DNA from 3 places in the Streptomyces sp. NPDC039424 genome. Region 1 is predicted to be linked to each of the others. Evidence: riboswitches for the same ligand, from Rfam matches in the RefSeq annotation. Region 1 holds a riboswitch; each other region holds the start of a gene.

The links. A riboswitch is a leader RNA that binds a small molecule or an ion and turns the genes downstream of it on or off. The one in region 1 is predicted to bind cobalamin.
Region 2: linked by a shared signal. The riboswitch ahead of ACZ7L0_RS04790 ((2Fe-2S) ferredoxin domain-containing protein) and the one ahead of ACZ7L0_RS31260 (prenyltransferase/squalene oxidase repeat-containing protein) in region 1 are both predicted to bind cobalamin.
Region 3: linked by a shared signal. The riboswitch ahead of ACZ7L0_RS11015 (cobalamin biosynthesis protein) and the one ahead of ACZ7L0_RS31260 (prenyltransferase/squalene oxidase repeat-containing protein) in region 1 are both predicted to bind cobalamin.

What each region holds. Positions count from the first base shown of each region.
Region 1 covers NZ_JBVKAI010000015.1:145,066-152,619, reverse strand. Annotated here, with positions in the region: gene ACZ7L0_RS31275 (MAB_1171c family putative transporter) at 1-1,150, opposite strand, end outside; gene ACZ7L0_RS31270 (hypothetical protein) at 1,150-1,722, opposite strand; gene ACZ7L0_RS31265 (XRE family transcriptional regulator) at 1,758-2,369, opposite strand; cobalamin riboswitch at 2,958-3,081, shown strand; gene ACZ7L0_RS31260 (prenyltransferase/squalene oxidase repeat-containing protein) at 3,221-4,444, shown strand; gene ACZ7L0_RS31255 (SCO2322 family protein) at 4,441-5,097, shown strand; gene ACZ7L0_RS31250 (CbiQ family ECF transporter T component) at 5,090-6,166, shown strand; gene ACZ7L0_RS31245 (ABC transporter ATP-binding protein) at 6,163-7,554, shown strand, end outside.
Region 2 covers NZ_JBVKAI010000002.1:2,817-10,370, forward strand. Annotated here, with positions in the region: gene ACZ7L0_RS04780 (saccharopine dehydrogenase family protein) at 1-113, opposite strand, end outside; gene ACZ7L0_RS04785 (helix-turn-helix domain-containing protein) at 223-1,209, shown strand; gene ACZ7L0_RS04790 ((2Fe-2S) ferredoxin domain-containing protein) at 1,236-1,643, opposite strand; cobalamin riboswitch at 1,685-1,874, opposite strand; partial or broken gene ACZ7L0_RS04795 (FAD-binding protein) at 1,903-2,079, opposite strand; cobalamin riboswitch at 2,224-2,479, shown strand; gene metE (5-methyltetrahydropteroyltriglutamate--homocysteine S-methyltransferase) at 2,601-4,919, shown strand; gene ACZ7L0_RS04805 (histidine phosphatase family protein) at 5,025-5,615, shown strand; gene ACZ7L0_RS04810 (hypothetical protein) at 5,647-6,009, opposite strand; gene ACZ7L0_RS04815 (CbtA family protein) at 6,121-6,876, opposite strand; gene ACZ7L0_RS04820 (CbtB domain-containing protein) at 6,896-7,117, opposite strand; gene ACZ7L0_RS04825 (superoxide dismutase) at 7,447-7,554, opposite strand, start outside.
Region 3 covers NZ_JBVKAI010000003.1:604,783-612,336, reverse strand. Annotated here, with positions in the region: gene ACZ7L0_RS11040 (alpha/beta hydrolase family protein) at 1-539, opposite strand, end outside; gene ACZ7L0_RS11035 (class II aldolase/adducin family protein) at 675-1,343, opposite strand; gene ACZ7L0_RS11030 (lysozyme) at 1,540-2,289, shown strand; gene ACZ7L0_RS11025 (inorganic phosphate transporter) at 2,444-3,694, shown strand; gene ACZ7L0_RS11020 (hypothetical protein) at 3,730-3,957, shown strand; cobalamin riboswitch at 4,062-4,201, shown strand; gene ACZ7L0_RS11015 (cobalamin biosynthesis protein) at 4,303-5,247, shown strand; gene ACZ7L0_RS11010 (cobyric acid synthase) at 5,244-6,776, shown strand; gene cobN (cobaltochelatase subunit CobN) at 6,773-7,554, shown strand, end outside.

The sequences.
Region 1 (7,554 bases):
AGTGAAGGCGCAGGGCCTGCGCGATCGACTCCAGCTCGCTGTCCGGGACATCGGGGGAATGCCCGTCACCGTCGTACTCCGGGCCCGGATCTCCGCCCTCACCGGCGGAGCGCAGCGCGTCCACGGCGACCAGGATGTCCACCGCGCCCGCGATGCCGCGCGCGACGGGGTCGGGGTGACCGGCGGCCAGGGCCTGCAGACGGGCCCGCTCGCGCCGGGTTCCGCTCAGGTGCGGGGCGACTTTGAGCAGGGCGTCGTTGATGGCGGCCCGGCGCAGTTCGAGCTGGAGTTCGGCGCCGCTGACCCGGCCGGTCGCCGGGGCGGACGGCGCGGTGACCGTCAGCACCGCCTGCCACAGCGGCTCCAGGCGCCGGTGGGTGCGCCACAGCCGCCGGCGCTCCTCCGCGAGCGGGCCGGCCTGCCCGGCGATGAACCCGACCCCGACCAGGATCGCCTCCGCGATGGCGAACGGCGGCGCGACGTACGTCGACAGCCAGTCCCAGTTCCGCCCGCTCCAGCGGGCGCCGATCGCGGCGACCTTGGCGACGTCGAAGATGAACCCGAGCGCGTAGGCGACCTGTAGGAACACCACCGCGCGGCGCAGCCAGGCGTCCTGGACCTCCTGGAACCAGGCCCACAGGATGCTCGCGGCGACCACCGCGGACACCATGTGGGCGACCAGGTAGAGCATGGCGAACTCGCGCATCCACGGGGTGTTCGCGTAGTAGGTGTCCAGGTCGCGCAGCCGCTCCACATGGTGGTCGCCGAGCAGGAAGGTCACCCACAGGCCGACGATGATCACGCCGTACGCGATCCAGACCATGCGGGTGCGCCGGCGCCGGACGGCCGACGGCGGCTCGCGCCAGGTGATGATCAGCCACAGGCAGGCGCCGCAGTAGGCGGTGAGCAGCGAGTAGACCCAGAGACCGGCGAAGTTGGGCACTCCGGCGAGCTCGTTGATGCGGTGCAGGTTGCCGGGCGGCAGGGAGGCGAAGACGACGGCTCCGATGCCGAGCAGCAGCGCCGTCGCCCGCAGGATGGGGTCCTGCCACGCCCGTCTGAGCAGCGGCAGTTTGATCACGAAGGCGACGGCCAGCAGCACGGCCGGAACGGCGTAGGCGAGGAACGAGCCCGCTATGTCCCAGCCCATCACGGCCCGCCGACGTTGCCGAGCGAGGACGACAGACGGTCCGTCAGGGTGTCCTGGGTCATCCGGCCGGCCGCCGCCCGGGGGCCGACGACCTTGGAGAACTTGGCCGCCAGCCGCAGCCCGCACTGCTCGGCCTCCCACTCGGCCTCGGCGGTCGCGGCGGCCGGGGACCGCGTGGCCATGGCGACCACCCGCTCCCAGGGGATGTCCTCGTCGGCCTGGGTGAGCAGCCGACGGGCGGCGGCGGGCATGCCGGCCGGGTAGTGCACGTCCAGGGTCTGGTAGTAGATGTGGCCGATCTCGTGTCCGGCGATCACGAACTTGTGCGCGCCGGGTGCCCGGGCCTCCACCACGACGATGTACTCGTCGTCCTTGGCGAAGGTGACCCCGGAGACGTCGAGCCCCGGCGGGAAGCCGACGAACTTCAGCCGGACGGGCCGGTCCAGCCGCGGGCTGAGCGTGTCGCACACGGCGTGCAGGAACGCCTCGGGCTCGGTCGGCGGTGTCAGTGTGCCGGCGGTGTCACGGACGAGCTGGGCGAGGAACCGCTTCGGCGATCTTTTCCGGCTCATTAATCGTCCTTCGTGTGCGGTGTGCGGCACGCGGCTCACCCGCGAACCTTCGGGCCGCCCGCGCCCGCGTCAGCGTCCTCGGTCTTGATGATCATCTCAGCCAGGTCGACGAGCGTGGCCAGCTGACGGGCGTTCATCCGCGGGGCGCGCATCGCCAGCCGCACCAGCCCGCTCTCCCGCAGCACCAGCAGCGGATCGGCCTCCGCCTCCAGGCTCTGGAGCACCGGTTGCAGGGCCTCGTACAGTGCCTCGGGCTCGTCCGCGGTGAAGTATCCGGCGGGCAGCCCGAAGAACCGGCGCAGCCGGTCGGCGTGTTCGAGGCTCGGCATACCGCTCTTGCGCCACACGCTCAGCCACTGCCGGCTCGTTCCCGCGATCCTGGCCAGCTCGTCCAGCGAGTAGCGCTTGCCGTCGGGCCGGCGCCGGGTCTCGCGGATGAAGTCGAGCCGCTGCCGGACCCGTTCGTCCAGCCCGATCTCGGGTGCGGCGCCGCCCGCGAGCAGTCGGGCGACCACGTCGGCGGGTATCCCCGTCCGGTACGACAGGTCGGCCACGTCCAGGACCTCCGGCAGCCGGCCCCCCGGCCGCCCGGTGAGCTCGCCGAGGCGCTCCAGCACGCCGGCAAGCGGGGCGTAGGCGTCACTCACCGAAGTCCCCCCTGGGCGTGTCGTCGGTTCCGTGGCTGAGCTGACGCGAGGCTACCGGGTCGCCCGCCGGTCGAGAAGGCATGACAACATCAGCTGCGGAATTAGGCAGCAATCGTTGACAGTTGAGGCCTGAACACGACAGGATCATGACGCAAGGTCACACTCCGAGGCCGCTCAGCGAAGCCGGAGGGTGCGCCTTGTCCCGCCCCGGGTGCTGCCTATGGGGGAGCAGCATCCGGGGCGTTACCTCTGCGCACGCCGGTCCGGGCGGGGCCTGGAACGCCACATCGGCCGGGCGGGCCGTTCTCGGCGTTGGCCGGACGCGGGCGCAGGGGTGGGCGGGGTCCCGGGCGGGCAGGACGTGCAGACGCCGCAGCGGGCGGGCGAGTTCCGCGCCCGCCTCCGCCGGGCTCAGCGAGGGGCACCGGGTAGCCGTGCTCGCGCGCGTACATCATCACCGCTCACCGCGCCCTCGGCGGAGGCGTCGATCTCGTACACCTCGGCCGACCGCCCCGGGCCGAGCGGTCTCCCCGTCGGTGTCATGCCGCGACCTTAGGGGCCGATGCTGTGATCCTCGGCTCACAGCCGTCCCTCAGTCTCAGGGTTACGGGCGGGTAGAGTGACCGCGTCGTCATCACACCCGTACGGGGGGAAGCCGGTGCAATTCCGGCGCTGGCCCGCAACCGTGAACCGCCCTGGGCGGTGAGCCGGACTGCCCTGTACGGGACGTTGACCGGCTCACGTGCGTCGGCGGCCCGCCGCGCACGGCACCGTCGAGGTCTACGGAGCCGAGCCGCCCGGGGTGTCCCGTGCTGCCCGCGCTCCGCTTCAGGGAGAGGCAGTCGCCGACCATGAACGTCCGCCGCAGCGCAGCGGCTCTGGCCGCCATCGGTGTGATGGCCGCCGCAGCGCCCGCCACCGCCGCGTCCCCGTCCCCCTCCCCGTCGACGGCACTTCCGTCGGGGCTGTACGGCAGCTCGGACCCGAAGTACGACGGTGTGTGGCGGCAGTCCCTCGCGCTGCTCGCCCAGCGCACCGTGGGCGTCCGGCCGGCCGCGAAGGCCGTCGACTGGCTGGTGGGGCAGCAGTGCGCGGACGGCGGGTTCGCCGCCTACCGGCCGGACCCCGCCAAGACCTGTGCGGCGACCAACGCCCAGACCGACACCAACAGCACGGCCGTCGCCGTGCAGGCGCTGAAGGCGCTCGGCGAGCACGACGGCGAGGTCCGCAAGGCGGTGACCTGGCTGAAGATGATGCAGAACAAGGACGGCGGCTGGAGTTACACGCCGGGCTCGCCCAGCGACACGAACTCCACCTCCCTGGTCATCGGCGCGCTCGCGGTGGCCGGCGAGGATCCCTTGCGGCTGCGCACCGAGGGCAGGACCCCGGCCGAACTGCTGGCCAAGTGGTCCATCTCCTGCGAGGGGGACGACGGGGGCGCCCTCGCCTACCAGCCGGACAAGAAGGGCAGGCTGGTGGGCAACGCGGACGCGACGGCCGCCGGGGTGCTGGGCGCGCTCGGCAAGGGCTTCGTGACGAAGGCCGGGAAGGCGCCGGAGGAGGGCTACGTCTGCGCCGACTCCGGCAAGCAGCTCACCCCGCAGGACATCTCCCGCAACGGCGCCGCGTACCTGTCGGACGCGACGCACGACACCGGCTACCTCAAGTCCGCCCTCGCGGGTGCCAAGGACCAGCCGGACTACGGCAACACCGCCGACGCGGTCGTCGCCCTCGCCGCGCGGGGCTGGACGAAGCAGGCGAAGAAGCCGTACGCCTGGCTGGAGAAGAACGGCGTGCCGTGGGCGAAGCAGAGCGGGCCCGCCGCCTACGCCGAGCTGATCTTCGCCGCGCACGCGATGGGCGCCGACCCGCGCGACTTCGGCGGTACGGACCTGGTGCGGGCCCTGGGCGCGACGGGACCGGCGCCGCAGACGGCCAAGGCGAAGGCCGCGCAGGACGAGAAGGACGAGGACGGCTCCGGGGTGAGCATCTGGTGGATCATCGGCACCGGCCTCGTCGGCGGGATCGGGATCGGCTTCCTGCTCAGCGGACGCAAGAGGACGCGGCAGCCGTGACCGCCGTCCGCCGTGCCGGGGCGCTGCTCCTGGCGGCCCTCCTCTGCGTGGGGCTCGCGGGTCAGGCGCGGGCCACCGGCTACCGGTACTGGTCCTTCTGGGAGCGCACCGGCGGCCACTGGACCTACGCCACGCAGGGCCCCTCGACCGCCCGGCCCTCCGACGGCGACGTCCAGGGCTTCCGCTTCGCGGTGAGTGCGGACTCCGCCGACGCGACGCGCCCGCGCGGTACGGCGGACTTCGACTCGATCTGCGCCGATTCGCCCGCGCGGGCGGGCCGGAAGCGGGTGGCGCTCGTGCTCGACTTCGGTACGTCCGCGGACGCGCCGTCGGGCGAGACCCCGCCCGCCCGCCGGACGGCCTGTGCGGTCATCTCCTCCGACGGGACCGCCGCCGACGCGCTGGCCTCGGTGGCGGGGCCGCTGCGGTACGACGCCGACGCACTGCTGTGTGCGATCGCGGGGTATCCGGAGAAGGGGTGCGGGGAGCAGGTGGCGGAGGGGAGGTCCCGCCCGGCGCCGGACCAGGCGCCGGCCCAGGCGAAGGACGACCCGGAGCACGGTCCGTCGGTGGGCCTGCTGGCAGGCGCGGGTGCCGTCGTGCTGCTGGGCGGAGCCGCGCTGTGGCAGGCACGGCGGCGCCGGGATGCGTAGGGCGCCGCGCGCCGCGGGTGTCCACCCCGGCGCCTGGTGGCTGTGGTCCATGGGCCTCGGCACCGCGGCCACCCGCACCACCAACCCCCTCCTGCTCGCCCTCCTCATAGCGACGGCGGGCTACGTGGTCGCCACCCACCGCACGGCCGCCCCCTGGTCCCGCTCCTACACCGCCTTCGCCCGACTCGCCCTGGCCGTCCTCCTCGTCCGCCTGGTCTTCGCGGTGGCGCTCGGCTCCCCCGTCCCCGGCACGCACGTGATCGTCACCCTCCCCGAAGTCCCGCTCCCGCACTGGGCGCAGGGCATCCGCCTGGGCGGCAGGGTGACGGCGGAGGCGCTGGTCTTCGCGCTGTACGACGGTCTGAAGCTGGCCACCCTGCTCATCTGCGTGGGCGCGGCGAACGCCCTGGCCAACCCGGCCCGGCTGCTGAAGTGCCTGCCCGGCGCGCTGTACGAGACGGGCGTGGCCGTGGTGGTCGCCCTCACCTTCGCGCCGAACCTGGTCGCCGACGTGCAGCGGCTGCGCGCCGCCCGCCGCCTGCGCGGCCGACCGGACCGGGGTGTCAGGGGTCTGCTGCAGGTCGGACTGCCAGTGCTGGAGGGCGCGTTGGAGCGGTCGGTCGCCCTCGCCGCCGCGATGGACGCGCGCGGGTACGGCCGCAGCGCCGACGTACCGGCCCGGGTCCGCCGTACCACCGCCGTCCTCACCCTCGGCGGGCTGCTCGGGGTGTGCGCGGGAACGTACGGGCTGCTCACCGCCGAGGGCGGCACATACGGCCTGCCGGTGCTGCTCACCGGGGTGGCCGCCGCGCTGGCGGGGCTGCGCCTGGGCGGGCGCCGCACACTGCGCACCCGGTACCGCCCGGACGCCTGGGACACGCGCGCCTGGCTGGTCGCGGCGTCCGGCGCGGCCGTCGCCGCGCTGCTGGCCCTGGCCTCGGCACAGGACCCCGCCGCCCTGCACCCCGGCGTGGTCCCGCTGATCGCGCCCACGCTTCCGCTCTGGCCGGCGGCGGCCGTACTCCTCGCCCTGTTGCCCGCCTTCGTCGTACCCAAGGAGCCGTCGTGATCCGCTTCGAGGATGTCTCCGTGACGTACGAGGGAGCGGCCGAACCAACCGTGCGGGGTGTGGACTTCGAGGTGCCGGAGGGTGAACTCGTCCTGCTCGTCGGACCGTCGGGCGTGGGCAAGTCCACGGTGCTGGGCGCGGTGAGCGGGCTGGTGCCGCACTTCACCGGCGGCACCCTGCGCGGCCGGGTCACCGTCGCCGGGCGGGACACCCGTACCCACAAGCCGCGCGAACTGGCCGACGTGGTGGGCACGGTGGGCCAGGATCCGCTGGCGCACTTCGTGACGGACACGGTGGAGGACGAACTCGCCTACGGGATGGAGTCGTTGGGCCTCGCCCCGGAGGTGATGCGGCGCCGCGTCGAGGAGACCCTCGACCTGCTCGGTCTGGCCGACCTGCGCGAGAGGCCCATCGCCACGCTCTCCGGCGGCCAGCGGCAGCGGGTGGCGATCGGCTCGGTCCTCACCCCGCACCCCAGGGTCCTCGTCCTGGACGAGCCGACGTCGGCGCTCGACCCGGCCGCCGCCGAGGAGGTCCTCGCGGTCCTCCAGCGCCTGGTCCACGACCTCGGTACGACGGTCCTGATGGCCGAGCACCGCCTGGAACGCGTCGTCCAGTACGCCGACCGGATCGTCCTGCTGCCCGCCCCCGGCGCCGCCCCGGTGCTGGGCACCCCGGCCGAGGTGATGGCGGTGTCCCCGGTGTACCCGCCGGTGGTGGACCTGGGCCGCCTGGCGGACTGGTCCCCGCTGCCGCTGACGGTGCGGGACGCGCGCCGCCGGGCGGGGGACCTCCGGGACCGGCTCGCCGGCCTCGCGGCCCCCGAGAGTCCGCCGCCGGTGAGCTCCGAGGCTCCCCGCCGTCGGCTCTTCAAGCGCGCCGCCCCCGCCCCGGCCCCCGCCCGGGTCGCCGAGGCCGACTCCCTCGCCGTCCGCCGGGCCCGTGTCCAGGCCCTCCGGCACGTCGACCTCACCCTCGCCCCCGGCGAGACGGTCGCCCTGATGGGCCGCAACGGCGCCGGGAAGTCGACGCTCCTCTCCGCGCTGGTGGGACTCGTCGCACCGTCCGCCGGATCGGTGCGCGTCGGCGGGGCCGTCCCGCACCGCACCCGGCCCCGCGACCTGGTGCGCCGGGTCGGTCTCGTCCCGCAGGAGCCGCGCGACCTGCTGTACGCCGACACCGTGGCCGCCGAGTGCACGGCCGCCGACCGGGACGCGGGGGCGGAGCCGGGTACGTGCCGTGCGCTGGTCTCCGAGCTGCTGCCGGGCATCACGGACCACACGCACCCCCGTGACCTGTCCGAGGGCCAGCGGCTGGCGCTCGCCCTGGCGGTCGTCCTGACCGCCCGGCCTCCCCTGCTCCTGCTGGACGAGCCGACGCGCGGCCTG
Region 2 (7,554 bases), on a different contig from region 1:
GCGTCTCGGCCGGAGAGTACCGGGAGGAACCCACGTTCCCTCAGTTCCGTCACCACGAACCGCCCGGTGTGCCCGTATGCGCCGAACACCGCCACTGTCTGGCCCGATTGCATGGTTCTCCCCGTACTCGAATGATGCGCTGCGGTCTGTCACGGACATCCTGGCGAGGATCGGCACCTGACCAGGAGTGTCCGGAACGCCATGGCTCATACAATTCCGGACATGACCACTGTCGCGCTGGCCGTCACCGACGGCATGCTGCAGTTCGAGCTGGCCCTGGCGTGCGAGGTGTTCGGAGCCGATATGACCGGGGTGGCGGACCCCTGGTACCGCCTCTCGGTCTGCGGACCGGCGGCCGTGCGGGTCGGCCGTTTCCGGTTGGAGCCCGATCACGGACTCGACCGCCTCCCGCACGCCGACACCGTGATCGTCCCGGGCTGGGCCGACGTCGGCCAGGACCCGCCGGCCGAGCTGATCGACGCGGTGCGCGCGGCCCACGAGGCGGGCGCACGCGTGGCCTCCCTCTGCACGGGTGCCTTCGTGCTGGCGGCCGCCGGGCTGCTGGACGGCAAGCGGGCGACCACGCACTGGGCGCACACCCGGGAGCTGGCCGAGCGTCATCCCCGGGTGACGGTGGATCCGGACGTCCTCTACGTGGACAACGACAGCGTGCTCACCTCCGCAGGCAAGGCCGCCGCCATGGATCTGTGCCTGCACCTCGTCCGCGTCGACCACGGCTCGTCGATCGCCAACACGCTGGCCCGCCGCCTGGTCGTGCCGCCGCACCGGGACGGCGGCCAGGCCCAGTTCGTGAACACCCCGGTCCCCGCCCCGGACAACTACCCGCTCGCCGGACTCTTCCCCTGGGTGATCCAACGGCTGGACCATCCGCTCACCGTGGAGGACCTGGCCCGCCAGGCGGGGATGAGCTCGCGCCACCTGGGCCGTCATTTCAGGGCGGTGACAGGTACCACCCCGCTGCAGTGGCTGCTCACCCAACGGATCCGTCACGCACAGGAGTTGCTGGAGACCACCGACGACACCGTCGACACCATCGCGGCGGCGACCGGCATGGGCACCGCCACGACGCTGCGCCGGCACTTCAATCGGACGGTGGGTGTGCCGCCGGACACCTACCGCCGTACCTTCCGCTCGCGGCCCCGGCCCGGCCCGGCCCGAGCCATGGCGGCGACAGCGCCGACGCCCTGAGACATGAGGGGCAGGCCCACGCGGGGTTATGGCTTCGGCCGGGGCGCCGCGCGACGCCGGGGTGGGGTGAAGGTGTACAGGTCGAGGATCGCGGGCTGGGGAGCGATGCCGGGGCCGCCCGCTCGTATCCAGGTGGCGATGTCCTCCGTCGCCTCGGGGTCGTTGACCAGGCCGAGCCAGACGGGGCGGGCGCCGGCGGCGCGGGCGGCCGGGGAGGGCTGGACGACGATCACGTTGGCCTGGTCGCATACGTCGAGGCAGGTGGAGACGCGTACGGGCACCACCTCGGCGAGACGTGCGGTTTGCGCCGCGTGATCGACGCCGGGCACTTTGGGGGTGCCGCAGCAGCAGTCCCGGCACACGACGACCCGGCACGGCACCGGGTCGGCCGGTGCCTCCGCCGCGGTCGTCTCGTCAGTCGGCCTCGCGGACATGCCGAACCGCCCTCCTCTCCGGGGAGATCCGCCCCGGTGGTCGTCGAGGAGGCGACCGCGTGAGTCTCCTGGCTCTCGGGTCGTCGCTCGTCCCGGTCTTCCCGCCCGTGTCCGGGCGGTGACCTGTGCGGGATCCGCTCGCCGATCACAGTGGCGGGACCGCGCCGGATTCACACCGGCTTCCTCGTTCCGCCGTCGCCTTGTCGCCGGGCATCATCGCATCCGGACCGACACCACGTCACCACCGGCGTCCGCAGGGTCAGGTGGCGGTCGCGGTCGCCGAGGCCCGGCCCGCCCGGCGGCCGGAGAAGAGGCAGCCGCCGAGGAAGGTGCCCTCCAGCGAGCGGTAGCCGTGGACGCCGCCTCCGCCGAAGCCCGCGACCTCGCCGGCCGCGTACAGGCCGGGGACCGGGTCGCCCGAGGCGTTCAGGACACGGCGGTGCGGGAGATACGCGAGTTGCCCCTGCGGCGGCAGGGGTGTTACCGGCGATAGCCCAGGGGACCTCCCGCGGCCAGAGTGCTGCTTACATGAACTCCGCGCCGCCAAAAGGGAGTTGACGCTGACCGCGGTACGCCCCGTAGGCTGGCCGGTGCAGCTGGTTCGCCCCGTCCGCCAGGCGGGATGCGTCGCAAGAGGGAACCCGGTGGGAATCCGGGACTGCCCCGCAGCGGTGAGCGGGAACGACCGCCGTCATACGCACTGGGCCCCACGAACGGGGCCTGGGAAGCGACGGCCAGTAGGTGTCTCGTACGAACGACCTCGTACAAGCTGTACGACCTCGTACGGCAAAGACGTGCCCGCGAGTCCGAAGACCTGCCAACTGCCCGTGTGCGAACGACTCGTGCGCGGACATCCCGGTGACCTCGAGGGCGGGTCGGCGTACACACCAGGTCGCCCCTTCGCGCTCTCGTCCCGTCCCCGGGATCTCAGGGATTCATCTCGCGAAGGAGATCTCCGTGACCACCAGGACCGCAGCCGCGGCAGCACGGGCCACCGTGTACGGCTACCCCCGCCAGGGACAGAACCGAGAGCTGAAGAAGGCGATCGAGGGCTACTGGAAGGGGCGTGTCACCGCCGACGCCCTCCAGGCCACGGCCGCCGGACTGCGCCGCGCGAACTGGCGGCAGCTGGCCGGGGCAGGCATCCACGAGGTGCCCACCGGCGACTTCTCGTACTACGACCATGTCCTGGACACCACCGTCATGGTCGGAGCCGTGCCCGCACGCCATCGAGCCGCCGTCGACGCGGACGCCCTGGACGGATACTTCGCCATGGCGCGCGGCACCCAGGACGTGGCGCCGCTGGAGATGACCAAGTGGTTCGACACCAACTACCACTACCTGGTGCCCGAGCTGGGCCCGGACACCGTCTTCACGGCCGACTCCACCAAGCAGGTCGCGGAGCTGAGGGAGGCGCTCGCCCTGGGCCTGACCGCCCGACCGGTACTGGTCGGGCCGGTCACCTACCTGCTGCTCGCCAAGCCCGCCCCGGGCGTGCCCGCGGACTTCGTCCCGCTCACCCTTCTCGACCGGCTGCTGCCGGTGTACGCCGAGGTCCTCGCCGACCTGCACGCGGCGGGCGCCGAGTGGGTTCAGCTGGACGAGCCCGCCCTGGTCCTGGACCGTACGCCGGCCGAGCTGAACGCCGTCGCACGCGCCCTCCGCGGCCTCGGCGCCCTCACCGACCGGCCGAAGCTGCTGGTCGCCTCGTACTTCGACCGGCTCGGCGAGGCCCTGCCGGTGCTGGCCAAGGCGCCGGTCGACGGTCTCGCCCTGGACTTCACCGAGGCCGCCGCCGCCAACCTCGACGATCTCGCCGCGGTCGGCGGTCTGCCCGGCAAGCGCCTGATCGCGGGTGTGGTCAACGGCCGCAACATCTGGGTGAACGACCTGGAGAAGTCCCTGAGCACCCTCGGCACCCTGCTCGGGCTGGCCGGCCGGGTCGACGTGTCGGCCTCCTGCTCCCTGCTCCACGTGCCGCTCGACTCCGCCCCGGAGCGGGACATCGACCCGCAGATCCTGCGCTGGCTCGCCTTCGCCCGCCAGAAGACGGCCGAGATCGTCACCCTCGCCAAGGGGCTCGCCCAGGGCACCGACACGATCAGCGCCGAACTCGCCGCCAACCGCGCCGACCTGGCCTCCCGGGCGAGTTCGTCGGTCACTCGTGATCCCGCTGTACGGGCCCGCGCCGCCGCCGTCACGGAGGCCGACGCCCGCCGCTCCCAGCCGTACTCCGCACGGGCCGCGGCTCAGCGGGCCCACCTCGGGCTGCCGCTGCTGCCGACCACCACCATCGGCTCCTTCCCCCAGACCGGCGAGCTGCGCACCGCCCGCGCCGATCTCCGCGCGGGCCGGACCGACACGGCCGGCTACGAGGACCGCGTCAGGGCCGAGATCCAGGAGGTGATCTCCTTCCAGGAGAAGACCGGCCTGGACGTCCTCGTGCACGGTGAGGCCGAACGCAACGACATGGTCCAGTACTTCGCCGAACAGCTGACGGGCTACCTCGCCACACGGCACGGCTGGGTGCAGTCCTACGGCACCCGCTACGTCCGCCCGCCGATCCTGGCCGGGGACATCTCCCGTCCCGCGCCGATGACCGTGCGCTGGACGACGTACGCCCAGTCCCTCACCTCCCGCCCGGTCAAGGGCATGCTCACCGGCCCGGTCACCATGCTCGCCTGGTCCTTCGTCCGCGACGACCAGCCCCTCGGCGCCACCGCCCGGCAGGTCGCCCTCGCTCTGCGCGAAGAGGTCGACGACCTGGAGGCGGCCGGGACCTCGGTGATCCAGGTGGACGAGCCCGCGCTGCGCGAGACGCTGCCGCTGCGCGCCGCCGACCGCGCGGTGTACCTGGCGTGGGCCACCGAGGCGTTCCGGCTCACCACCGGCGGCGTACGGCCGGACACCCAGATCCACACCCACATGTGCTACGCCGAGTTCGGCGACATCGTCCAGGCCATCGACGAGCTCGACGCCGACGTCATCAGCCTGGAGGCCGCCCGCTCCCATATGCAGGTCGCCCGCGAGCTCGCCGCCCACCGCTACCCGCGCGAGGCGGGACCGGGTGTGTACGACATCCACTCCCCGCGCGTGCCGAGCCCGCAGGAGGCAGCGGCCCTGCTGCGCACGGGGCTGGAGGCCGTCCCCGCCGAACGGCTGTGGGTCAACCCCGACTGCGGGCTGAAGACCCGCGGCTGGCCCGAGACCCGCGCGTCCCTGGAGAATCTCGTCGCCGCGGCCCGAACGGTCCGTGCGGAGCTCTCCGGCTCCTAGAAGCCCCTTGCCCGGCCGAGAGGGCCGCACGCCCGGCCCTCTCGGCCGTGATGCCGTACCCAGACACGTCCGTACGGGCCGTGCGCGAAGGACAGGAGCGAAGGCATGACCAGCCGTGTCACCTTGATCTCACCGGCGGCGAACCGGTCCCTGCGGGAGGCGCGGTTCGACGACGGCAGTCCGCTCGACGCGAGGGGCGCGGCCCGTGCCCGGTCCGCCGCCTCCGCGCTGCGCGCCGCAGATCAGGTGCTGGTCTCCCCCAGCCCGCGCTGCCTGCAGACCGCCGAGGCCCTCGGTCTCGACGCCGCACGGGCTCCGGAGTTGGCCGGCCTGGACGTCGGCCGCTGGCGGGGCCGGACGCTCGGCGAGGTCGGCGCGGCCGAACCGGACGCTCTCGCCCGCTGGCTGGCGCGGCCGGACGCCGCACCCCACGGCGGCGAGTCGGTACGTGCCCTGTGCGCACGCGTCGCCCGCTGGCTGGACGCGTCGCAGGAGACGCACGGCAGAACCGTCGCCGTCGTGGAGCCGGAGATCGTACGGGCCGTGGTGATCAAGGTCCTCGACGCGCCCGAGGCGACCTTCTGGCGGCTCGACGTCCCGCCGTTGACGGCGACCGAGCTCAGCGGGCGAGCCGGGCGCTGGAACCTGCGGCTGGGGCGGGCGCTCGGCGAGGGGCAGGCGGACGCCGGGGACTGACGGGGCGATCATCCGGTCACCGGCAGGTCGGTCACGGCCGGCGCGGTGAGGTGGAGGAACGTTCCTGTCCCGGATCCCGTCCGGCGGCTCCACCGCGGTGGCGGACGAGGAGCGCCGCCACCGCGCAGCGCAGGCATTCCGTGTCCGGGTGCGTGCCCTCCGACGCCGTCGGGTGCGGGCCGGGACAGCCCTCCGCCGGACCGCCCACCAACTTCTCCAGCTCGCACAGCAGTTCCTCACCCCGCCGCACCCGCTGCGCCAGCACTCGTACGCGGGCGCTCTGGCCGCCGATCTGCCGTCTGCTGGCGATCAGTCGCTCGTACTCCGCCACGGTCAGCGCCACCGCCTCCCGGCCGCCGAGCGTGATGTGCCGCGGTTGTGGTCGTCTGGCCACTCGGGTCCTCCGCCCAGGTCCCTCACTGTCGCCGTCGACGCGAAAGGGCCCCCGGGATGGTTCCGGCGGCCCCTCTGCGCCTGCTCACGCGCAACTGCGGTGCGGTTCTTCTCAGTGCGGTACGGGAGTCGCCTGCGCGGGCGCCGCGACCGCTGCGGGACGCGGAGCCAGCAGACGCTGTGCCAGTTCACCGAAGACCAGCCCGAAGCCGGTCCACAGGGTGAGCTGGATGGCGAGGGCGGAGAGCCGGAACCGCCACAGCAGCATGGCCGGGAACTCCTTGGGCACCTCGTTGACGACCGGCAGGAACGCGAACGCGATTCCGATCACGAGGACGAAGGAGGCGACGGCGGCCACGGTGGCGTACCAGTTGCCCCACCTGGGTGCGAGGCGCTTGCCGAGGATCACGGACCCGACGGCGAGCAGCACGCTGAGCAGCATCATCAGGAAGTACAGGGTGGTGCGCTTGCCGATGGTGTCGGGGTCGCCGACCGACGGCGGGTTGGCCGGGTACTTCAGGAACGGTACGACGTACACGGCGAGCAGTGCCGCTCCGGACAGCAGCAGCGCCGTGGCCCGCGGGCTGAAACGGCCGACCCTGCCGAGGGCGAAGCAGTAGGCGAGCGCGGCGATGCCGCCGAACGCGACCCCGTAGATCAGGACGCCGGTGGCGAGACCCGCGGTGGACTGCAGGGAACGGGAGACGAGCTCCATCTCGTGCTCGTGGGAGTGGGCTTCCTCGAAGCTGATCGCGCTGTCGACGTTCGACTCACCGAGGAAGTAGGCGACGGCGAGGGCGAGCACGCCGGCGGCAAGGCCGGCGAGCATGCCCCGCACGAGAAGGTTCCGTACGGTTGCGGAGTTCATGGGTGCGCGGCGCCCCTCGTCAGTGGCAGGGGAAGCCGAGCAGGTGGCGGGCGTCGTGCACCCACTCGTGGACGTCCTCGCCGGAGACGACGGAGGTGGCGCCCTGCTCGGCGCCGACGAAGTACAGCAGGACCAGCATCAGGATGCCGAAGAACGCCGCCCACGGAGCGATCGCCTTCAGTGGCAGCTTGGCGGGAACGACGGGGTTGGTGGCTGTCGGCTGGGCGACGGTCTGCGCCATGGCAGGCCCTCCTCTGGGAGTTCGCGTCCCATCTCGGTGGTGCACAGGACGACAGCTGCGGGTCTGACTCACGCGCGGGCCGCCCGTTCGGGCGGTCCGTGTCGTTCACAGTGGCGCGACCGTGCCGGACTCTCACCGGCTTCCGCCATGCCGTCGTCGATATCGCACAGACCGTACCGCGTGACGGGAGCATGGCCAAGACCGCGCCATCGGCTTCGGCAGCGGAAGGCCCCCGCGAGCAGGTCGCTCGCGGGGGCCCTTCGTTGTGCCGCCTGCCGGTGATGGTTGAGAAGACGATCACGAGCAGGACATCTGTGCGGGTGACGAGGTCAGGGCGCGAGCAGCAGGCTGTCGCCGCGCTCCTTGGCGACGACGTAGCGCATGGCCACGTCCTGCCAATCGACCACCTGCCACATGGCCTCGATGAAGTCGACCTT
Region 3 (7,554 bases), on a different contig from region 1:
CCGTGCAGGAACGCCATGACGTTCATCGGGTGCTCGCGCGTGGTGCCCAGTCCGTGCACGGTGATCACCCAGGTGTCCCGTGCGCCGGGCACGAACCAGGCGGGCAGGTGGCCGAGTTCGCCGGGGACTTCGACGTCGGTGTGGTCGAGGCCGAGGGCGGTGCCCGGCTCGCCGACATGCAGGCCGGGGGTGAGCCAGACCCGGTCGCCGGGTTCGAGCGTGCCGTGGGTGACGCGTTCCAGGCGGCGTACGACGGCGTCGGGGGTGGGTGCGGCGGCCTCCAGGACGGGGCCGACCACGGCGTGCGCGTTCTCACCGGCCAGGCCGTAGGTGCCGGGGCGCAGCGATGCCAGGTCGCGGGTGAGGGTGATCCGGTCCGCGGTCGCGGCGTGCACGGTGAGCCGGGGCTCGGTGGGCAGGGGCCGGCCGGGGGCCGCCTTGAGCGTGGCGTCGCTGGCGATCCGGCCGGCGGCCACACCGGCCACGCCGGCCGCCAGGACCGCGGTGACGGCCGAGGCCGCCGCTGTGACGGTGCGCACGGATCCAGTGTCCCGGCGGAGCCGTTCACCGGCCAGCGGGAGGAGAGATCGAGGTGACATGTCCTCCCGGGTTCCAGCGGGAGGCGCCTTTCAATCCCCGGGGCGGCGCCGGGACGGTGTGCGCGCCGCCGGCCGTCACCTCCGCTGTCCGTACCCGCTCAGCTTCTCCCCCGCCGCCGCCAGTTGCTCCGGGGTCAGCAGGGACGGCGTCAGGCCGGGCACCGAGGACGCCGTCAGCCACAGACGGCACATCCATTCCAGCTGGGCGGCGCGGTCGTAGGCCTGGTCGAGGGTGGCGCCGTGGGTGATCGTGCCGTGGTTCTGGAGGAGGCACCCGGAGCGGTCGGCGAGGGCGCGGAGCATGTTCTCGGCCAACTCCTCGGTGCCGTACGTCGCGTAGGGGGCGACCCGGACGGGACCGCCGAGCGCGCCGGACATGTAGTGGACCGCCGGCAGTTCGGCCACGAGGGTGGACACGGCCGTGGCGTGCACGGCGTGGGTGTGGACGACGGCGTGGGCGTCGGTGGTGCGGTACACGGCGAGGTGCATGGGCAGCTCGCTGGTGGGGACCAGCGTGCCGAGCACCTGCCGTCCGGTGAGGTCGACGCCGGTGACGTCGTGCGGCGTCAGCCGGTCGTAGGGCACGCCCGACGGTGTGACCAGCACGGTGTCGCCGACACGCACCGACACGTTGCCCGAGGTGCCGACGACGAGTTGGTCGGCCACCGTCCTGCGGGCCGTCGCGACCAGCGCCTCCCAGGCTCGCGACTCCCGCTCGCGCACGCCTCTGCTCTCTTCAGCCATGGCGGTGATCCTGCCAGCGGGTTCCCTGACACGGCGTCACGTGGGGGCAGGTTAGGCCGGAATCCATTCCTCCGAAAGAGCGCATAACGCCATAAATCCCCCTCTTTCAGTGATTGGCCGGAGATCATCTGTCATCTAATGATCTTCCGTTATCGTCTGCACGTTTTGTCGTGCACGTTGCCATTCCGGGGGATCCATGGCCCGTGATCACACATCACCGTCCCGTCACCGTGTCCGCCCGCTCGTCGCGGCCGCGGCCGTCCTCGCCGTCGGAGCGACGGCCCTCGCCGGGGTCCAGGCCTCGGCGGCGAGCCTGCCGAGGGGACATGACGTCTCGTCCCACCAGAAGACCGTCGACTGGCAGGTCGCGAAGGCGAAGGGCGCCAGGTTCGTCTACATCAAGGCGACCGAGTCGACCGACTACCGCAATCCCTACTTCACCCAGCAGTACGAAGGCTCGCGCGACGCCGGCCTGGTCCGCGGCGCGTACCACTTCGCCCTGCCCAACGAGTCGCCGGGCGCCGTGCAGGCCGCGTACTTCGTGCGCCACGGCGGCGCCTGGAGCGCGGACGGCTGGACCCTGCCGCCCGCGCTGGACATCGAATACAACCCGTACGACAAGAAGCGCGAGTGCTACGGACTGAGCCGGCCGAGCATGGTGGGCTGGATCCAGGCCTTCAGCGACGAGGTGAGGCGGGAGACCGGCCGCCGTCCGGTGATCTACACCACCACCCACTGGTGGAACACCTGCACCGGCGGCAGCCACGCCTTCGCCGCCGACCACGCGCTGTGGATCGCCCGCCACTCGGGGGATCCGGGGACGCTGCCCGCCGGATGGTCGTCCTGGACCTTCTGGCAGTACGACAACAGCGGCGGCCTGCCGGGTGACCAAAATCTCTTCAACGGCTCCCCCGCCAGGCTGAAGTCGTTCGCCCGGGGCAGCTGACCAAGGGGCGTCCGGGCCGTTCCGCGGCGACGAGCCGAAACGGAACGGCCATTCCCCCCTTCTGACACCATGATGCCCATCCCAGTTCACCTTCCGTTCACCCAGGTTGCCTACGTTCAACCAGCCAATGACGCTCGAACGATTGCCTGGGTAAATGGAAAGCTTCTCGCTGATCCTCGCGATTGTGGTGGTAACCGCACTCGCGTTCGATTTCACGAACGGTTTCCACGACACCGCCAACGCGATGGCCACCACCATCTCGACCGGTGCGCTCAAGCCCAAGGTCGCGGTGGCCATGTCCGCCGCGCTGAACCTTGTAGGCGCCTTCCTCTCCGTGGAGGTCGCCAACACGATCTCCAAGGGTCTCGTCGACGAGACCGGCATCCGTCCCGAGGTCATCTTCGCCGCCCTGGTCGGCGCGATCCTCTGGAACCTGCTGACCTGGCTGGTGGGACTGCCCTCCAGCTCCTCCCACGCCCTCATGGGCGGCCTGATCGGCGCCACCATCGCCTCGGCCGGCACGGGCGCCGTCCACGGCGACGCGCTCGTCACCAAGGTGCTGCTCCCGGCCGTCGCGGCCCCGGTGGTCGCGGGCCTGGCGGCGATGGTCGCCACCCGGTTCTCCTACGCGATCGGCAAGAACGCCGACGGCGAGGCCGCCCGCAAGGGCTACCGCGCCGGCCAGATCGCCTCGGCCGGCCTGGTCTCCCTCGCGCACGGCACGAACGACGCGCAGAAGACCATGGGCATCATCACCCTGGCCCTGATCGCCGGCGGCTCCATAGCCCCGGGCTCCAACCCTCCCACCTGGGTCATCCTCTCCGCGGGCGTGGCCATCGCGGCCGGCACCTTCCTCGGCGGCTGGCGCATCATCCGCACCATGGGCAAGGGCCTGACCGACCTCCAGCCGCAGCAGGGCTTCGCCGCCCAGACCAGCGCCGCGACGGTCATCCTGGCCTCCTCCCACCTGGGCTTCTCCCTCTCCACCACGCACTCGGTCTCCGGCTCCGTGATGGGCGCCGGTCTGGGCCGCAAGGGCGGCGTGGTCCGCTGGTCCACGGCGACCCGCATGTTCGTCGCCTGGGGGCTCACGCTTCCGGCCGCCGCCCTGGTCGGCGCGCTCGCCGAGAGCGTGACGGACCTCGGTGACTGGGGCACCGCGCTGGTGGCGGTCTTCCTGGTGGCCTCCAGCGCCGCGATCTGGAAGATCTCCCGCCGCGAGGTCGTCGACGCGGGCAACGTCAACGAGATCGAGGAACCCCCCGGCGTGGTGACCACCGCGATCGCCGTGGTCACCCCTCCCCCCACGGGCACCGTGACCGAGGACCTGACGGCCACCATCCCGTCCCCCGCGGCGCCCGTCGCCACCGCCGACCCGGCGACCCCGCCGGCCGCGGCCGTCTGACACCGAGACCCGGTCAACAAGAAAGCAGCTCCGATATGAAGATCGACTGGGCGGCCCTCGGCTCCGTCTTCGGTGTCAGCCTCGCGGTCACCGTCGGCATGGTGGCCCTCTTCACCCTCGGCATCACGGGTCTGTCCCGCCGCGAACGCGCCGCCGCGCAAGGCGACTCGGCCGCGCTCGCCGTCACCGGCGCGTACCTGTGCTTCGCGGCCTGCGCCGCGGCGGTGGTGTACGGCATCTACCTGATCATGGCCAAGGCCTGACCGAGGCCCGCAAGGCTCCTCCCCGCTCTGCGGGGAGGAGCCTTTTGGCGTTCGGTGTGGGCCTCAGCACACTGTCCCGTCGCAGGTCAACAGCGAGTTGACGGCCCTTCCGGGGCCGTGGTGGACTGCCGGGGCCATCTACGGCGGCAGGAGAGGAAGCCGGTGCGAATCCGGCGCGGTCCCGCCACTGTCACCGGGGTAGGAAGCCCCGGGAGCCAGGAACTCTCACCGCCGGTCTCGTCGAACCAGGGCGCGGACACCCTGAGTGAGGACATATCGCCATGCTCGCCTGCCGTTCGAGGTACCGCACCGGATCGCTGCCCGACCCCACGGCCGGCTGAGCCGATGCGTGCCGATCGCGTCTTCGCGTACGGCGCCGCCACCGGCCTCCTCGGCGACCACCTGCTCGGCGATCCCCGCCACGGGCATCCGGTCGCCGTGTTCGGGCGGGCCGCGGGCGCCGTGGAGCGGGTGCTGTGGCGGGACCACCGGGGATGGGGCGCGCTGCACACCGCGGTCTGCGTGGGCGGCGCCGTGTCGCTGGGGGCGCTCGCCGCATCCGCCGTACGTCCCTCCCGTACCGCCTCCGTCGCCCTGACCGCCGCCGCCACCTGGGCCGTCGTGGGCGGGACCTCCCTCGCGCGGGAGGCCCGGCGCATCGGGCGGGCGCTGGAGGCGGGGGACGTCGAGGCCGCCCGGGCGCGGCTGCCGCACCTGTGCGGACGGGATCCGCAGGCGCTCGACGCCGACGGGATCGCCCGGGCCGTCGTCGAGTCCGTCGCCGAGAACACCTCCGACGCGGTGGTGGGAGCCCTGGTGTGGGGGGCCGTGGCCGGGGTGCCCGGACTGCTCGGGTTCCGGGCCGCCAACACCCTCGACGCCATGGTCGGCCACAAGTCGCCCAGGTACCGGCGCTACGGGTGGGCCTCGGCCCGGCTCGACGACCTCGCGGGCTGGCCGGGAGCCCGGCTGACCGCGGCGCTGGCCGCCGTGGCCGGCGGCGACCCCCGGGGTGCCGTACGGGCCTGGCGGGCCGACGCGGCCAAGCATCCGAGCCCCAACGCCGGGCCCGTGGAGGCCGCGTTCGCGGGCGCACTGGGAGTGCGGCTGGGCGGGACGCTGTCGTACGCGGGGCGGGTCGAGCACCGGCCCGTGCTCAACGGCGGCGCGGGGCGCGCCGTCGCCACTCCCGACATCGAGCGGGCCGTACGGCTCTCCCGGCGTGTCGGCCTGCTCGCGCTCGGTGTCTGCGTCGCCGCGCGCACCGTCACGAAGGGACGTAGGTCATGAACGGCGGGCTGCTCGTCGCCGGCACCACCTCCGACGCCGGCAAGAGCGTCGTGACGGCCGGGATCTGCCGCTGGCTGGTGCGGCAGGGAGTCAAGGTCGCGCCCTTCAAGGCGCAGAACATGTCGCTCAACTCGTTCGTGACGCGCGAGGGCGCGGAGATCGGGCGGGCGCAGGCCATGCAGGCGCAGGCGTGCCGCGTGGAGCCGACCGCGCTGATGAACCCCGTCCTCCTCAAGCCCGGCGGTGAGCAGAGCAGCCAGGTGGTGCTCCTGGGCAAGCCGGTGGGCGAGCTGAGCGCGCGCGGCTACCACGGCGGGCGGCAGCAGCGGCTGCTGGGAACCGTGCTCGACTGTCTCGCCGAGTTGCGGGGCACGTATGACGCGGTGATCTGTGAGGGGGCCGGTTCGCCCGCCGAGATCAATCTGCGGCGGACCGACATCGTGAACATGGGGATCGCGCGCAACGCCCGGCTTCCCGTGCTCGTCGTGGGCGACATCGACCGCGGGGGCGTCTTCGCCTCCTTCTTCGGGACCGTCGCCCTGCTGTCGCGGGAGGACCAGGAACTGGTCGCCGGGTTCCTCGTCAACAAGTTCCGGGGGGACGTCTCGCTGCTGGAGCCGGGGCTCGACATGCTGCACGGGCTCACCGGGCGGCGGACGTACGGCGTCCTGCCGTTCCGGCACGGGCTCGGCATCGACGAGGAGGACGGACTGCGGGTGTCCCTGCGGGGGACGGTCCGCGAGTCGAACGTCGCCCCGCCGGTCGGCGAGGACGTCCTGCGGGTCGCCGTCTGCGCGATTCCGCTGATGTCCAACTTCACCGACGTGGACGCGCTGGCCGCCGAACCGGGCGTCGTGGTGCGGTTCGTGGACCGGCCCGAGGAACTGGCCGACGCCGACCTCGTGGTGATCCCGGGAACCCGGGGCACGGTCCGGGCGCTGGAGTGGCTGCGGAAGCGCGGGCTGGCGGACGCGCTCGTCAGAAGGGCCGCCGAGGGGCGGCCGACCCTCGGCGTCTGCGGCGGCTTCCAGATCCTCGGCGAGCACATCGAGGACGAGGTCGAGTCGCGCGCCGGTCAGGTGCCAGGACTCGGACTCCTTCCCGTCCGCGTGCGGTTCGCCCACGAGAAGACCCTCACCCGGCCCGTCGGCGAAGCCCTCGGCGAACGCGTCGAGGGGTACGAGATCCATCACGGGGTCGCCCGGATCGACGGGGGTGACACGTTCATCTGCGATGACGAGGGAAACAGCCTCGACGGCTGCCGGGTCGGCCAGACCTGGGGCACGCACTGGCACGGCTCGCTGGAGTCGGACGGCTTCCGGCGTGCCTTCCTGCGCGAGGTGGCGGCCGCCGCGGGCCGCCGCTTCGTACCCGCCCCCGACACGTCGTTCGCCGCGCTGCGCGAGGAGCAGCTCGACCGGCTCGGCGACCTGATCGAACAGCACGCGGACACGGACGCGCTCCGGCGGCTCATCGAGTCGGGCGCGCCGCAAGGACTGCCCTTCATTCCACCGGGAGCGCCCGCATGAGCACAGTGTTGTTGTTGTCCACCGCCGACACCGATCTGCTGGCGGCGCGGGCCTCCGGCGCCTCCTACCGGATCGGCAACCCGACCCGGGTGGACGTCGCGGAGGAGCTTCCCGGACTTCTCGACGGCTCCGACGTCGCCGTCGTACGACTGCTCGGCGGCAAGCGTGCCTGGGAGGACGGGCTGGCCGCGCTGAAGGCGTCCGGGATCCCCACCGTCCTGCTCGGCGGGGAGGCCGTGCCCGACGCGGAGTTGATGGCCGAGTCGTCCGTGCCCGCCGGTGTCGTGGCGGAGGCCCTTCGGTATCTCGTCGAGGGCGGCCCGGCCAACCTGACCGAGCTGGCCCGGTTCCTGTCCGACACCGTGCTGCTGACCGGTGAGGGGTTCGTCGAACCGCAGAAGATGCCCGAGTTCGGTGTGCACGGGGAGCGTGCCCGTGCCGAGGGCCGTCCGACGGTCGGCGTGCTCTTCTACCGGGCGCACGAACTCAGCGGCAACACCGCCTTCGTGGACACCCTGTGCGACGCCATCGAGGCGCACGGCGCCAACGCCCTGCCCGTGTACTGCGGTTCGCTGCGCGGCGCCGACGCCGGGCTGTACGAGATCCTCGGGCAGGCCGACACACTCGTCGCCACCGTGCTGGCCGCGGGCGGCACGCACGCCTCGCAGGCCTCGGCCGGCGGTGACGAGGAGGCCTGGGACATCGGGGCGCTGGCCGACCTCGACGTCCCCGTGCTGCAGGGCCTGTGCCTGACCTCGTCGAAGAGCGCGTGGGACGA